One region of the Micromonospora sp. AMSO1212t genome, then DNA from elsewhere that is predicted to be linked to it. Evidence: predicted binding sites of a transcription regulator. Region 1 holds the regulator's gene; the other holds the start of a gene.
The links. Region 1 encodes HspR, which represses chaperone genes until heat shock. Its sites were predicted from a motif close to TTGAGTNNNNNNNACTCAA; they were not measured.

Region 1 (7,485 bases):
TGCTCGGTGACGAGAAGAAGCGCCGCGAGTACGACGAGATGCGCTCGCTGTTCGGTTCCGGCGCCTTCCGGCGTGGCGCGCGCGGCGCGGGGCAGCCGGGCGGCATGCCGTTCGACGTCTCCGACCTGTTCGGCGGCGGCGCCGGCGGTGGCGACAACCGGTTCAGCGGCGGCGGTTTCACCGACCTGTTCAGCTCGATCTTCTCCGGCGGCGGTGCCGGCGGCCCGGCGCGTCCGCGCGGCCCGGCCCGCGGCCGGGACGTCGAGACCGAGGTGGCGCTCGACTTCGAAGACGCGGTACGCGGCGTCACGCTGCCGCTGACGCTGCGCGCCCCCGGGGTCTGCGACACCTGCCACGGCAACGGCGCGAAGCCCGGCACCCAGCCGGTGGCCTGCCCGGTCTGCCACGGCGCCGGGGTGACCACCCGCAACCAGGGGTCGTTCAGTTTCTCCGAGCCGTGCCGCAACTGCCAGGGCGTCGGCACGATCGTCGAGGAGAAGTGCCCGGAGTGCCACGGCACCGGCGGGGTCACCAAGAGCCGCACGCTGAACGTGCGCTTCCCGGCCGGTGTGGCCGACGGGCAGCGGATCCGCCTGGCCGGCCGAGGCGAGCCCGGCGAACGGGGCGGTCCGGCGGGCGACCTGTTCGTACAGGTGAAGGTCCGCCCGGACGAGCTGTTCGGGCGTACCGGGGACGACCTGACCCTGAACGTCCCGATCACGTACGCCGAGGCGGTTCTCGGCACGGACCTGCGCGTACCGACCCTGGACGGGACGGTGACCCTGCGGGTGCCACCGGGTACGCCCAGCGGGCGGGTGCTGCGCGCCCGCGGCAAGGGCGTCGTACGCAAGGACGGCCGCGCCGGTGACCTGCTGGTCACGCTCGACGTGGTGGTCCCGGCGAAGGTGTCGGACGAGGCGCGGGCGGCGCTGGAGACCTTCGCGGCGCAGACCCCGCCCGCCGCGCGGGAACATCTCGACGCGCGGGTACGTCGATTCAGTTGAGGTCGGCAGCGGAGGTGAGCGGGCATGTCGGAGGAGTACGTCGGCTCGGGTGACCCGGCCTACGAGGCCAAGGTCTTGATGATCTCGGTGGCCGCGCGGATGGCGGGGATGCACCCCCAGACGCTGCGCCAGTACGACCGGCTGGGCCTGGTGCAGGCCGGCCGGGCGTCCGGTGGCGGTCGCCGGTACAGCGTCCGGGACGTGGTGCTGCTCCGCGAGGTGCAGCGGCTCAGCCAGGACGACGGGATCAACCTGGCCGGGGTCAAGCGGATCATCGCGCTGGAGCGGCTGCTCGAAGAGGCGCAGCAGCGGGTGGCCCGGCTGGAGGCGGAACTGGACGCCGCGTACCGGCGGATCGCCGAGCTGGAGTCGCTCGGCGGCTTCCCCCGCGGCGACCTCGTGCCCACCAACCGCACGTCCACCGCGCTCGTCGTCTGGCGTCCGCGCCGCGCTCCCGACCGCTGACCTCGTACCGGAAGGCCGGCGCGCCCCGCTCCCCCGGGGCCGCGCCGGCCTTCGTCGTTCCCCGGGCGGTTCGCGGGCCGGGTCAGGGGAAAGCGGGCGTACGGCAGGGCGGGGTCAACTACGCTTTTCGCAGGGGGCAAATGCCTCAAAGCGGATTCCGGGCTGACGGGGGGAGTCATGACGGAACCGGCGAAGAAGGTGGCCGAGCGCGCGGAGGAACGGCTGGAGAAGGTGGCCGAGAACGTCCGCGAGCGGTTCGACCGGGTCACCGAGGGACGCTTCAGCGACAAGGTCAAGGAAGGGCGCTTCGCCGACCAGACGGACCACGGCGTGGACCGGGCACGGGACGACGAGCGGCGCAAGAAGCAGGGCGGGTCGACCTGACGATCCGCTGACGTGCGGGCCGGGATCCACGGGGGATCCCGGCCCGTTCGCCGTTGGCCGTCAGAGGCGGCGGTTCTCGCGGACCAGGCCGCCCTCGCACCAGTCCCGGTAGACGAAGAGATCCGGCCGGGCGAGCAGCACCCGGCTGTTGTGCGCCCAGTTGCGCATCAGGTCGTCGCCGGACTTCTCGGCCTGCTCGACCAGCTTGCGGAACCGGCGCTTGGGGTGGGCGCGGAAGTTCGTCCGGATGCCGTCGGCGGCGTAGATGTAGAGGCAGTGCAGCGTGAACCGCCGCGCCGGGCAGCCCTGGTCCATCGCCAGATCGAACAGCGTCTGCACCAGATGGTCACCGGCGACCAGCAGGTCCCAGTCGGGCGGCATCGAGGTCAGCGGCACCGAATCCGGTTGATAGGCCCACGCCCGGAGTTCGGCGGGCGAGGGATCGACCGGGTTGGCGAAGCCGTGGAACGTCTCTTCCTGCACGCTCACCGGCCGACCTTCCGCTTGCGCTGGCGGGGGCGCAGGCCACCCGCGGACCCTGGCTGCTGGGCCGAAACGTTAACGCGGTTGGACGGAGCAGTGGTAGACCTTCCCGGGATCAATTTGACAACGCCGGGCCGGATCTGCCCCACGGCTGATCCGGCCCGGTCCGGGTCAGTCGGCGGAGCCCAGGGGCAGCGGTGCGGGCGGCCGTGCGGCGGCGGCGCGGCTGCGCAGCCACTGCTTGAACCACGGGGTGTCGGGCAGGCGGGCGAGCAGCGGCCCGGTCACCACCGTGATCAACACGTACGCGGTGGCGAGCGCGGCGAGCTTCGGCTCCACCGGGTAGATGGCCGCGACGGCCAGCCCGGCGATGACGATGGAGAACTCGCCGCGCGGGGTCAGCGCCAGGCCGGCCCGCCAGCGGCCGGGCTCGGCGATCCCGGCCCGGCGGGCGGCCAGGTAGCCGGTGGCCACCTTCGTCGCCATGGTCACCACTGCGAGCAGCAGCGCGGGCAGCAGTACCGGCGGCATGTCCAGCGGGTTGGTCACCAGCCCGAAGAACACGAAGAAGACCGCGGCGAACAGGTCACGCAGCGGGGAGAGCAACTCGGTGGCGTGGTGCGCCACCGGCCCGGACAGCGCGATGCCGACCAGGAACGCGCCGACGGCCGCTGACACCTGGAGCTTGGCCGCGACACCGGCGACCAGCAGGGTCAGGCCGAGGACCCCGAGCAGCAGCGCCTCCGGATCCTTGGCGGAGAGCGCGGCGGAGATCAGGTGGCCGTACCGGATGGCCACGGCCAGCACGACGACCACGGTGAACACCGCGACGGCGAGTGCGATGCCGCCCTTGACCAGGCCGACCCCCGCGAGCAGCGCGGTGACCAGGGGCAGGTAGAGGGCCATCGCCAGGTCCTCGATGACCAGGACGGAGAGGATCACCGGGGTCTCCCGGTTACCGACCCGGCCCAGGTCGCCGAGCACCTTGGCGATCACGCCGGACGACGACACCCAGGTCACGCCCGCGAGCACCACCGCCGCCACCCAGCCCCAGCCGAGCAGGAGCGCGAAGGCGAATCCGGGCAGCGCGTTGAACACCGCGTCGATCACGCCGGCCGGCGCCGCGGACCGGAGGTTGCCCACCAGTTCGTTCGCGCTGTACTCCAGGCCGAGCATGACAAGCAGCAGGATCACGCCGATCTCGGCGCCGACGGCGAAGAACTCCTCGCTGGCGTTGAGCGGCAGCAGACCACCGTGCCCGAACGCCAGGCCGGCGAGCAGGTACAGGGGGATGGGCGACACGCCGAAGCGACGGCTCAGCCGGCCGAGCAGGCCGAGCAGGAGCAGCAGCGCGCCGACCTCGATGAGCAGGATTGTGGTTTCGTGCATACGTGTCAGCCGTCCGGATCGGTCTCGGCGAGGATCGCGGTCACGCCGTCGAGCCCCTGCCGGGTACCGACCACGACGACCACATCGCCGGCCTCGAACCGGAAGGTGGGATCGGGCGAGACGTTCACGGCGCCCTGACGCAGCACGGCCACGATGGACGCGCTGGTCCGGGTGCGGGCCTTGGTGTCCGCGAGCCGCTTGCCGACGTACTTCGACCCCGCCGGGATGGCGATCTGCTCGGTCAGCAGCCCGGCGGCCTGCTCGCGCAGCCCGGAGAGCTGACCCAGCATCAGCGACGCGCCGAGGATGTCGGCGAGCGCCTCCGCCTCGTCGTCGGTCAGAGGTATGTCGTGTTGGCAGGAGTCGGGATCGTCCGGGTCGTAGAGGACCAGGTCGCGACGGCCATTTCGGTGAGAGACCACGCCGAGCCGGCGGCCGGACTCCGTCATCAGATCATGACGTACGCCGATCCCGGGCAGGGCGGTCTGTTCGACACGTACTCGCACGCGGGTGAGGCTACCGCTGCCGCGCACCTGTTGCGTGCGGGGTGGATCGGTCGCCCGACCGGACCTCCGTCTCCCGACCGGCCCGGATGAGGGTGACTCAGGTCACAGGGGTGGAGTTGAGCGGAATAGACTCAACTCTGGTTGTGTCATGTCCAGTGGACACGCCGATCCGGGGGAGCCCATGAACACGGAACGTCTCACCACCAAGAGCCGCGAAGCCATCACCGGTGCCGTCGCGCTGGCGAACCAGCGCGGTCACGCCACCGTGGAGCCCTGGCACCTGCTGCTGTCACTGCTGGACACCGAAGGCTCGACCGCCGCGGGCCTGCTGCGCGCGGTCGGGGCCGACCCGGCCGAGCTGCGCCGCGTCGCCCTGCGCTCGGTCGAGGCGCTGCCCGCCGCGCGCGGGTCGAGCATCGCCGAGCCGACGCTGGCCCGCGAGTTCGTCAACGCCATCGGCGCCGCCGAGCAGATCGCGCGGCCGCTGGGCGACGAGTACACCTCCACCGAGCACCTGCTGGCCGGGCTGGCCCGGGTCGGCGGCGCGGTCTCGGTCGCGCTGAAGAACTCCGGCGCCACCGAGGAGAACCTGGTCGCCGCGTTCCCGACCGTCCGGGGCGGCGACCGCCGGGTCACCACCGCCGACCCGGAGCAGACCTACCAGGCCCTGACCAAGTACGGCGTCGACCTCACCGCCAGCGCCCGCGACGGCAAGATCGACCCGGTGATCGGCCGTGACTCGGAGATCCGCCGGGTGATCCAGGTGCTGTCCCGGCGTACCAAGAACAACCCCGTGCTGATCGGCGAGCCGGGCGTGGGCAAGACCGCGATCGTGGAGGGCCTGGCCCAGCGGATCGTGGCCGGCGACGTGCCGGAGTCGCTGCGGGACAAGAAGCTGGTCTCGCTCGACCTCGGCGCGATGGTGGCGGGCGCGTCGTACCGCGGGCAGTTCGAGGAGCGGCTGAAGTCCGTGCTGGAGGAGATCAAGAACTCCGACGGCCAGGTCATCACCTTCCTCGACGAGCTGCACACCGTGGTCGGCGCCGGCAAGGGCGAGGGCTCGATGGACGCCGGCAACATGCTCAAGCCGATGCTGGCGCGCGGCGAGCTGCGGATGGTCGGCGCGACCACGCTCGACGAGTACCGCGAGCACATCGAGAAGGACCCCGCGCTGGAGCGCCGCTTCCAGCCGGTGCTGGTCGGCGAGCCGACCATCGAGGACACCATCGGCATCCTGCGCGGGCTCAAGGAGCGCTACGAGGTGCACCACGGCGTACGGATCACCGACGCCGCGTTGGTGGCCGCCGCGGCGCTCTCCGACCGGTACATCACCGACCGGTTCCTGCCGGACAAGGCGATCGACCTGGTGGACGAGTCCGCGTCCCGGCTGCGCATGGAGATCGACTCGCGCCCGGTCGAGGTGGACGAGATCGAGCGGGCGGTACGCCGGCTGGAGATCGAGGAGATGGCGCTGGCCAAGGAGCCGGACGCCGCGTCCGCCGAGCGTCTGGAACGGCTGCGCAAGGAGCTGGCCGACAAGCGCGAGCAGCTCACCGCGCTCTCCGAGCGCTGGCAGACCGAGAAGAGCCACATCACAAAGCTCTCCACCGCCAAGGAGGAGCTGGAGCGCCTCGGCGGCGAGGCCGAGCGGGCCGAGCGCGACGGCGAGCTGGAACGCGCCGCCGAGCTGCGGTACGGCCGGATCCCCGCGCTGCGGACCGAGCTGAAGCAGGCCGAGGAGGAGCTGGCCCGGCTCCAGGCCGACGGCGCGATGCTCAAGGAGGAGGTCGGCGCGGACGACATCGCGGCAGTGGTCGCCTCCTGGACCGGCATCCCGGCCGGCCGGCTGCTCGAAGGCGAGACGGCCAAGCTGCTGCGGATGGAGGAGTCGCTGCGCGCCCGCGTCGTCGGTCAGGCCGAGGCGGTCGGCGCGGTGTCCGACGCGGTCCGCCGCGCCCGGGCCGGCGTCGCCGACCCGGACCGCCCGACCGGGAGCTTCCTGTTCCTCGGCCCGACCGGCGTCGGCAAGACCGAGCTGGCCAAGGCGCTCGCCGAGTTCCTCTTCGACGACGAGCGGGCGATGGTCCGCATCGACATGAGCGAGTACGGCGAGAAGCACTCGGTGGCCCGCCTGGTCGGCGCCCCGCCCGGGTACGTCGGCTACGAGGAGGGCGGCCAGCTCACCGAGGCGGTACGTCGCCGGCCGTACTCGGTGATCCTGCTGGACGAGGTGGAGAAGGCCCACCCGGACGTCTTCGACGTGCTGCTCCAGGTGCTCGACGACGGCCGGCTCACCGACGGTCAGGGCCGCACCGTGGACTTCCGCAACGCGATCCTGATCCTCACCTCGAACCTGGGTTCGTCGGTGATCAGCGACCTGACGCTCACCGAGAACGAGCGCCGGGAGGGTGTGCTCGCGGTGGTCCGGTCGCACTTCAAGCCGGAGTTCCTCAACCGGCTCGACGACATCGTGGTGTTCGCCGCGCTCCAGGGCGAGGACCTGCGGTCGATCGTGGACATCCAGCTCGACCGGATGCGAACCCGTCTCGCTGATCGCCGGCTGGGCCTGGAGATCACCGACGCGGCCCGGACGTGGCTGGCCGAGCACGGGTACGACCCGATCTACGGCGCCCGGCCGCTGCGCCGGCTGGTGCAGTCGGCGATCGGCGACCAGCTCGCGAAGGCGCTGCTGGCCGGCGAGATCCGCGACGGCGACACGGTCCGCGTCGACCTGTCCGACACCAAGGAGTCCCTGGCGGTCACCGCCGCCTGACCCGCCCACCCTTACGAAGGCCCGGCCTCAAGGCCGGGCCTTCGCCGTCCGGTGAGACGGACAGCGCTGCGGGCATCAGCCGAATATCCTGCCCGGAACGTCAATCGAAAGTTAGGAGCCGCAGATGCGCCTCGGCCTGCTGACGGTCCCCGCTTCGCCGCGAGAGCACGCCGCTAACTGACGCTTCGCCGCCGGTCCGGCGGCGCGGTGCTCCTCGCCGCGAAGCGGTCCCTCATGACCGTTTCCCTTCCTGGCTCGAGGAGCTCTTCTTGCGTGCCCTTGTATCCGCGCGTCTAGGCGCGGACTTCACCAGACTGTGGGCCGCTTCTGCGGTCTCCAACATCGGTGACGGTGTCACCATGGCCGCCGGCCCTCTGCTGGTGGCCTCCATCAGTGAGGATCCGGCCCTGATCGCCGGTGCCGTCTTCGTCCAACAACTGCCCTGGCTACTGTTCGCCCTGGTCAGCGGTGCTTACGTCGA
Region 2 (7,485 bases), on a different contig from region 1:
CGGTCCGGTCGGCCCGTGGCAGCCGGTCCGCCGGCCCTGACCAGGGCACCCGCCGGCCGCCTACCGTCGCAGGTGGAGGCCCGGCACGAGGAGGTCGTGATGAGGACGTGGCAGGTGGCCGACGTGATGACCAGGGACGTCGCGACGGTGACGGAGGAGACGCCGTACCGCGAGGTCGTTGACGTGCTGGTCCGGCAGCGGATCAGCGGCGTGCCGGTGGTGGACTCGTTCCGCCGGGTGCTCGGGGTGATCTCCGAGGCGGACCTTCTGCACAAGGTGGAGCGGTCCGGCCACCCGGACGAACGGCGGGTCTTCGAGGGGCGGCGCCGCCGTACCGCGCGGGAGAAGGCGGGCGCGCTCGTCGCCCGGGACCTGATGACCGCCCCCGCGGTCACCACGCACGAACGGGCGTCGCTCGCGGCGACCGCCCGGCTGATGGACCACGAGGCGGTCAAGCGGCTCCCGGTGCTGGACGACCTGGGCCGGCTGGCCGGCATCGTCACCCGCGGTGACCTGCTACGTGTGCACCTGCGTACCGACGCGGAGATCCGCGAGGAGGTCGTGCACGAGGTGCTGTACCGGGTGCTGTCGGTGCGCGACGGCCTGGTCACGGTCCAGGTCCGCGGCGGCGAGGTCACCATGGACGGGCGGCTGGACCGGCGCAGCGCCGTCGAACTCGCCGGCCGTCTCGCCGCCCAGGTCGCGGGCGTGGTCGCGGTGCACAACACGATCGGGTACGACGTGGACGACACCACGCTGATGGAGCTGGACCCGGTGCACGCCACCCCGGTCGCCTGAGCGCCGCCACCCGGGCCCCCCGGTCAGGCAGGGCCCGGCACGGCGAGCTGGGCGGCGAGCAGCGCCGGTGCCTCGGCCAGCGACGGGCCGTACCAGGTGAGGTGCCGGCCGGACACCAGCGCCGCCGGCACGCCGGGGAACGCCTCCGGCCCGTCGTCGGCGGTGAACCGGTACGGCTCGTCGGGCAGCACCACCAGGTCCGGCGTCCGGGCGCGCAGCGCGTCCAGGCTCGGCCGGGGATAGCGTTCCGCGTCGTCGGCCCAGCCGTTGCGGACACCGAGCCGGGCCAGCACGTCCCCGGCGAACGTGTCCCGCCCCAGCACCACCCACGGCCGCCGCCACACCGGCACCACGGCGGTGCGGACCCGTCCCGGCGCGGGTAGCGCGGCCCACGCGCGGCGGGCCGAGCGCAGCCACGGCGGCTCGGCCGGCGCACCGAGCGCGACCACCAGCTCACCGAGCTGGTCGAGCGCCTCCGGCACGGTACGCGGGAAGGTGACCCGGACCGGCACCCCGGCCGAGCGCAGCGCCTCGGCGTCGGCCAGCCGGTTCTCCTCCTCGTTGAGCAGCACCAGATCCGGCTCCAGCGCGAGCACCCGGTCCAGGTCCGGGTACTTCGTACCGCCGACCCGGGCGACGTCCAGCCCTTCCGGATGGGTGCACCAGTCGGTCGCCCCGACCAGCACCTCCGGGCGGGTGGCCGCGACCGCCTCGGTCAGCGACGGCACCAGCGACACCACCCGCACCGCGTCTCCTCCCCTCGAGCCGGACCGGCCGGTCAGTGGGCCGGCGCGGCCACGGCGTCGGCGGTCTCCGTCGGCAGGCCCGCCACCGGCACGCCCTTGCGTGCCGCCCAGTCGACCGCCGCGCGCAGGTCCGCCGTGGGCAGCGGCCGCCGGGTGGTCACCCCGACCGCCGCGTGCACGGTGTACGCCATGAACGGGTACGAGCGGGCCAGCGCGCCGATCGCGTCGTGCAGCCGGCGTACCACCTCCAGCGCTGCCGGCTCGTCGAGCCCCGGCAGGAGGAGCTGGAACTCGTTCTCGGTGACGCGCAGCGCGCGGTCGACCGGCCGCAGCACGGCGGTGATCGCGGTGAGCACGGCGTGCCCCTCCCGGGCGACACCGCGGCGGCCGAAGCGTTCCGGCGAGCCGGGCGGCGCGTCCACCCGCAGGCCGACCAGCGCCACCGGCAGCGTGCCGGAGGCGGTCACCCCGTCCGCGCCGGACCACCGGGCCAGGCCGGGTTCGTCCAGCATCGTCTCGGCCGGCTCGACCGGCTGGTTGTTCCGGTCGCCGCGGCGGGCCAGCAGCCGCAGTGCCGCCTCGGCGCGCGGTTCGCCCGGCCCGGCCGGGATGTCCCGCACCCGGGCGATCGCCTCGTCCAGCGCGTTACGTGCCGCGGCGGGCAGCCGCTCGGCGAGCTGTTCGCGCAGCCGGATCGCCTCGTGCAGCGCCTCGTCGCGGCGGAAGCCCCAGCGCCCCTCGAACAGGCGGCCGGACTCCAGCGTCGGCGTGGGCGCCACCTCGGCCCGGTCGTGTGCGACGACTGTGGCGCCGAAACGCGGGCTCAGCGCCACCACCGTCCACTCCCGGGCGAGCGCCTCCGCCTCGTCCAGCGCCACGCCGTAGGCGCCCTCGGGCAGGTCGGACGGCGGTCCGCCGACCATCGCCACCACCGTCACGGCGGCGCGGCCGGCGATGCGCCGGTAGACCTCGCGCTCCCGGGCGAAGTACGGCAGCCGCTGGAACAGCGCGAGCACGACGAGCGGGCCGTCCTCGGCCTCGGCGAGCGCGGCGCGTTCGATGGCGTGGGAGACGGCGACGAGGCTGCGTTTGGTGAACTGTTCCGGGGTCCGTCCGCTGGGCACGGGCAGAGCCTAGAGGGACGGGCGCGGTAGCGCACCGGTCGGCCGGACCGGTCGCGCCGCAGCGCCTACACTCGGACGTCGGCCGGGCGAGGGGGATCGGGGCGAGATGACTAGCACAGGCAGCGTGACCGCCTCCTGGCTGCGGCCGGTCCCGCCCGGCGTCGCGCCGTCCCTGGTCCGTGCCGGCCACGTCGGCCACGGCAGGCGGCGGCTCGGCGAGATGGTGCAGGGCCGCCCGCCGGGGGTCACCGGCAGCCAGTGGAGCACCGCCGGGCGGGCGTCGCTCGACCTGGTGGTCTGCGCCGCCGACACCGGGCTGCCGCGCTTCGCGGTGCGCTTCACCGCGCCCGTCCCCGACGGATCGCCCGCCCGGCGGTCCGAACGGCTGACCGACGCGGTCTGCGCCGCCGTCGGCCTGCCGTTGCTGCGCGTCGAGTCGCCGGCGTTGGGCGGCGCGGAGCAGGTCCGCCGGTTCGCCGAGTACGTGCTGGACGCGCGGGCCTACGCCGACGGCACCGACCCGGACGGCGGCGACGCGGTCGGCTTCCGGGACATCATCGGCCGCCTGCCGGACGGCCGGCAGGGGCCGGTGAACGACCTGGGCGCGCTGGCCCGGGTCGAGGCGGTCGAGGCGTACGTGGCGGGCCGGATCGCCGATCCGATCGTGCGCGGCCTGCACGTGCGCTGGACAGACGGCCCGGCGGAGGGCTGGGCCTGGGCCGAGGTGCGGTCCGGCCGCTGCCTGCTGGAGCGGGTCCGGCTGGCCTCGCGCGGCTTCTCCTGCGGCGTCGAGCCGGGGCGGCTCGCCGAGGACCTGGCCGTGGTGGCGCTGGGGGAGCGGCTGCGTGACCTCGACGGCGCCGCGCCGTCCCTGCTGGACCGTGACGAGCTTCTCCGGCGGGTACGCGCGCTGGCCGCGCGGCGGGACTCCTTCGACGGCGGGTTCGCCTTCGACCATCTCTGCGCCGACTGAGCCGTCCTCGCCGGCGAGGACGGCGACTTTCGATTTTTTTCCGATCTCCGGTTGAACCTTCGCCGACGGCGCTCCGTACCTCATCGGGAATGGATGCAGGTCTTCCCCGCCGCGCCCGGACGGCGCGGAGACGGTGCGGAAAGGGCATCGTCGGCCATTGACGTGCGACTGAGCGTCGCAGTGATCTCACACCCCGAATTCGTCGGTCCGCCGGGATCACCAGTCAACTACCGGATCGAGAAGGAGAGCAATTCGATGCGCAGGTCCACACGGGCGCGCCGGTCATCCGGTAACGCGCGGAGCAAGCGGTTGCTGGCGGTGGTCGGCACGCTCGCGGTCTTCGGCGGCATCGTCGCCGTCACCCAGATCTCGTCCGCCCAGGACCGGCGGACGACCACCCGCGCCGCGTCGGCGTCCTGCGTGCCCGCGAGCCCGGGGGCGACCGCCCCGAACGGCCAGGGCAGCACCACCCGTACCTGGCAGAACGGCCGCTGGGTCCGCAGCCACTGGGGCGACGGCCAGATGTCACCGGCCGAGTGCCAGCAGACCAACGCGGGCGGCGCCGGCGCCGGCACCCCGACCGTGGCCTGCCCGGACGTCCGTGGCCGGCTGCCGCAGGTGCCCGACCGGGCCCGCGCCGAGGTGGACCGCACCCTGGCGCTGCTGGAGTCCCAGATCGCCGACGCGAACCGGCGGCTCGCCGCGGAGGGGCGCAACGGCGGCGACTTCATCAACAACGCGATCCTGCGTCCGCTCGCGGACAAGCGGACCGCGGCGCTCAACCGGATCGCCACCGCCATCGGCCGGGTCGCCCAGCGCCCGCAGGGCCTGGACCAGCTCGCCCAGTGCGCGCTGACCGACACTCCCGGCAACAACGGGGGCCAGAACGGCGGCAACAACGGAGGCCAGAACGGCGGCAACAACGGCGGCAACAACGGCGGCGGGAACAACAACGGCGGTGGCCAGAACAACGGCGGCGGCAACGGCCTGAACGTGCTCGCCAAGGACTGCTCCGACAGCCAGCTTCAGGCCCACGACGGTTTCCAGAACGGCAACCGGTGCGTGAGCACCGCGTTCGGTGAGGTGGGCGCCGCGGCGAACAACCCGTCGCTGCTGATCACGCAGTTCCCGAACCAGGTGCGGCGCAACCAGCCGTTCACGCTCCGGGTCACCACCAAGAACCTGGTGCGGGACCGCTTCCTCGCCGCCGGCCAGGGCGGCTACTACCTGGAGAGCTCGCTGCTCAACGGTGAGGGCCTGGTGCGCGGACACTTCCACACCGCCTGCCGGATGCTCGGCAGCAACCGGCAGCCCCCGAACCCGCAGGACGTGCCGGCCTTCTTCGTCGCCACCGAGGACGGGCGCGGCGGCAACCAGCCGGACGACGTGCTGATTCAGATCCCGGGCCTGGCGCAGTCGGGCGTGGCGCAGTGCGCGGTCTGGGCCGGTGACGGCTCGCACCGCATCCCGATGATGGAGCGGGCAAACCAGACCCCCGCCATCGACGTGGTGCGCATCCGGGTCAACTGAGCGGACGAACGGCCGCGGCCGTCCGGGGACTCCTCCGGGCGGCCGCGGCCGTTTCGCGTATGGGCGCGGTGGGAGCCGATCCTGGAGGAAATTTCATGCCGGTGGTATCCGGTCGGATGAAAAGCAGCAACCGTAGAAAGCCGATCGGGGCCACACCGATTTCTCAGCGTGACCCCGGGATGCCCGACGGTGAACCGGTGGCGGTCAGCGGTTCTTGTACGCCTCGACCACGGACACCGGGATGCGGCCGCGCTCGGAAATCTCGAACCCGTTCTTGGCGGCCCATTCCCGGATGGCGCGGTTCTGCTCGCGGTCCATTCCCGAGGTGCTCGGCCGGGTGGTGCGGCGGGCGCCGCGGGTGACCTCGGGCGCTCCCCGGCCGATTCGCCTGCCAGCGCTGATGTACGGATCCAGCGCCTTGCGCAGGACGCCCGCGTTCTCGTCGGAGACGTCGATCGTGTACGCCACGCCGTCCAGGCTGAACTCGACGGTCCGATCGGCCTTTCCGCCGTCGAGGTCGTCGGTCAGAACGGTGATTACTTTCCTTGCCATCGCCATTACTCCCTGTGTCGGGCGGGGTGTGGCTAAGAGTTTGACCTACCGCGCGGTAATTCCGCAACAATAGCCGCCTTCTCCATTCGGCGGGTCGCGGTAAACGGTCCCGCCATTGGGTGCGCAGCGCGGGAACGTGGCGCTCCGGAGTGGCGCGGGTCACAACCCGGAACAAGGGACACGTTTTGTTACTTGAGCCAGACACGCTCAATCAACGTGATGGCAGGTGTTCGATGGCAACTCTTCCGGTACTTCCCCTGACCGACGCCGTCCTGCTGCCCGGGATGGTCATCCCGGTGACCCTCGACCCGACGACCCAGGCCGCCGTCGACGCGGCGCGCGCCACCGGCGACAAGGAACTGCTGGCCGTACCCCGCATCGACGGCGAGTACGGCTCCGTCGGCGTGGTCGCCACGATCGAGAAGGTGGGCCGGCTGCCCAGCGGCGAGCCGGCGGCGGTCATCCGTGGTCTGGCCCGGGCCCGCATCGGCTCCGGCGTGCCCGGGCCCGGCGCCGCGCTCTGGGTCGAGGCGACCACACTCGACGAGCCCGCACCGGCGGGCCGCGCCCGGGAACTCGCCCGCGAGTACCGCGCGCTCATGACGTCCGTGCTGCAGCAGCGCGGCGCCTGGCAGGTGATCGACGCGATGGAGCGGATGACCGACCTGTCCGAGCTGGCCGACTCGGCCGGCTACGCGCCCTGGCTCAGCCTGGCGCAGAAGACCGAGCTGCTCGCCGCGCCGGACGTCACCGCCCGGCTGGAACTGCTCGTCGGCTGGGTGCGGGAACACCTGGCCGAGCAGGAGGTCACCGAGCAGATCAACAGCGACGTACGCGAGGGGCTGGAGAAGTCCCAGCGCGAGTTCCTGCTCCGCCAGCAGCTCGCCGCGATCCGCAAGGAACTCGGTGAGGACGAGCCGGACGGCTCCGCCGACTACCGCTCCCGGGTGGAGTCCGCCGAGCTGCCGGAGAACGTGCGCGAGGCGGCGATGCGCGAGGTCGGCAAGCTGGAACGAGCAAGCGACGCCTCACCCGAGGCGGGCTGGATCCGTACCTGGCTGGACACCGTCCTGGAGATGCCGTGGAACACGCGTACCCAGGACAACACCGACCTGACCGCGGCGCGGGCCGTGCTCGACGCCGACCACGCCGGCCTGGCCGACGTGAAGGACCGCATCCTGGAGTACCTCGCGGTGCGCAACCGGCGCGCGGAGCGCAACCTCGGCGTGGTCGGCGGACGCGGCTCCGGCGCGGTGCTGGCCCTGGCCGGCCCGCCCGGTGTCGGCAAGACCAGCCTCGGCGAGTCGGTCGCCCGGGCGCTGGGCCGCAACTTCGTCCGTGTCTCCCTCGGCGGTGTGCGGGACGAGGCGGAGATCCGGGGCCACCGGCGCACCTACGTCGGCGCGCTGCCCGGCCGGATCGTGCGGGCGCTGCGCGAGGCCGGCTCGATGAACCCGGTCGTGCTACTCGACGAGGTCGACAAGCTGGCCGCCGGCTACGCCGGCGACCCGGCCGCGGCCCTGCTGGAGGTGCTCGACCCGGCGCAGAACCACACGTTCCGCGACCACTACCTCGAGGTCGACCTCGACCTGTCCGACGTGCTGTTCCTGGCCACCGCCAACGTGGTCGAGGCGGTCCCCGGCCCGCTGCTGGACCGGATGGAGCTGGTCGCGCTGGACGGCTACACCGAGGACGAGAAGGTCGCCATCGCCCGGGACCACCTGCTGCCCCGGCAGCGGGAACGGGCCGGGCTGACCACCGA

Region 2: a site for HspR is predicted at 5,916-5,934, ahead of lon (endopeptidase La). Genes of this name have one in related genera too.

What each region holds. Positions count from the first base shown of each region.
Region 1 is NZ_WBKS01000052.1:1,096-8,580, reverse strand. It holds gene dnaJ (molecular chaperone DnaJ) at 1-1,004, shown strand, start outside; gene F8279_RS15540 (heat shock protein transcriptional repressor HspR) at 1,029-1,469, shown strand; gene F8279_RS15535 (hypothetical protein) at 1,647-1,853, shown strand; gene F8279_RS15530 (hypothetical protein) at 1,914-2,342, opposite strand; gene F8279_RS15525 (cation:proton antiporter) at 2,508-3,725, opposite strand; gene F8279_RS15520 (cation:proton antiporter regulatory subunit) at 3,731-4,231, opposite strand; gene clpB (ATP-dependent chaperone ClpB) at 4,413-7,004, shown strand; gene F8279_RS15510 (MFS transporter) at 7,274-7,485, shown strand, end outside.
Region 2 is NZ_WBKS01000150.1:1,197-8,681, reverse strand. It holds gene F8279_RS26270 (CBS domain-containing protein) at 100-798, shown strand; gene F8279_RS26265 (helical backbone metal receptor) at 822-1,544, opposite strand; gene F8279_RS26260 (DICT sensory domain-containing protein) at 1,577-2,668, opposite strand; gene F8279_RS26255 (DUF2726 domain-containing protein) at 2,793-3,641, shown strand; gene F8279_RS26250 (hypothetical protein) at 3,897-5,171, shown strand; gene F8279_RS26245 (Lsr2 family protein) at 5,376-5,723, opposite strand; gene lon (endopeptidase La) at 5,957-7,485, shown strand, end outside.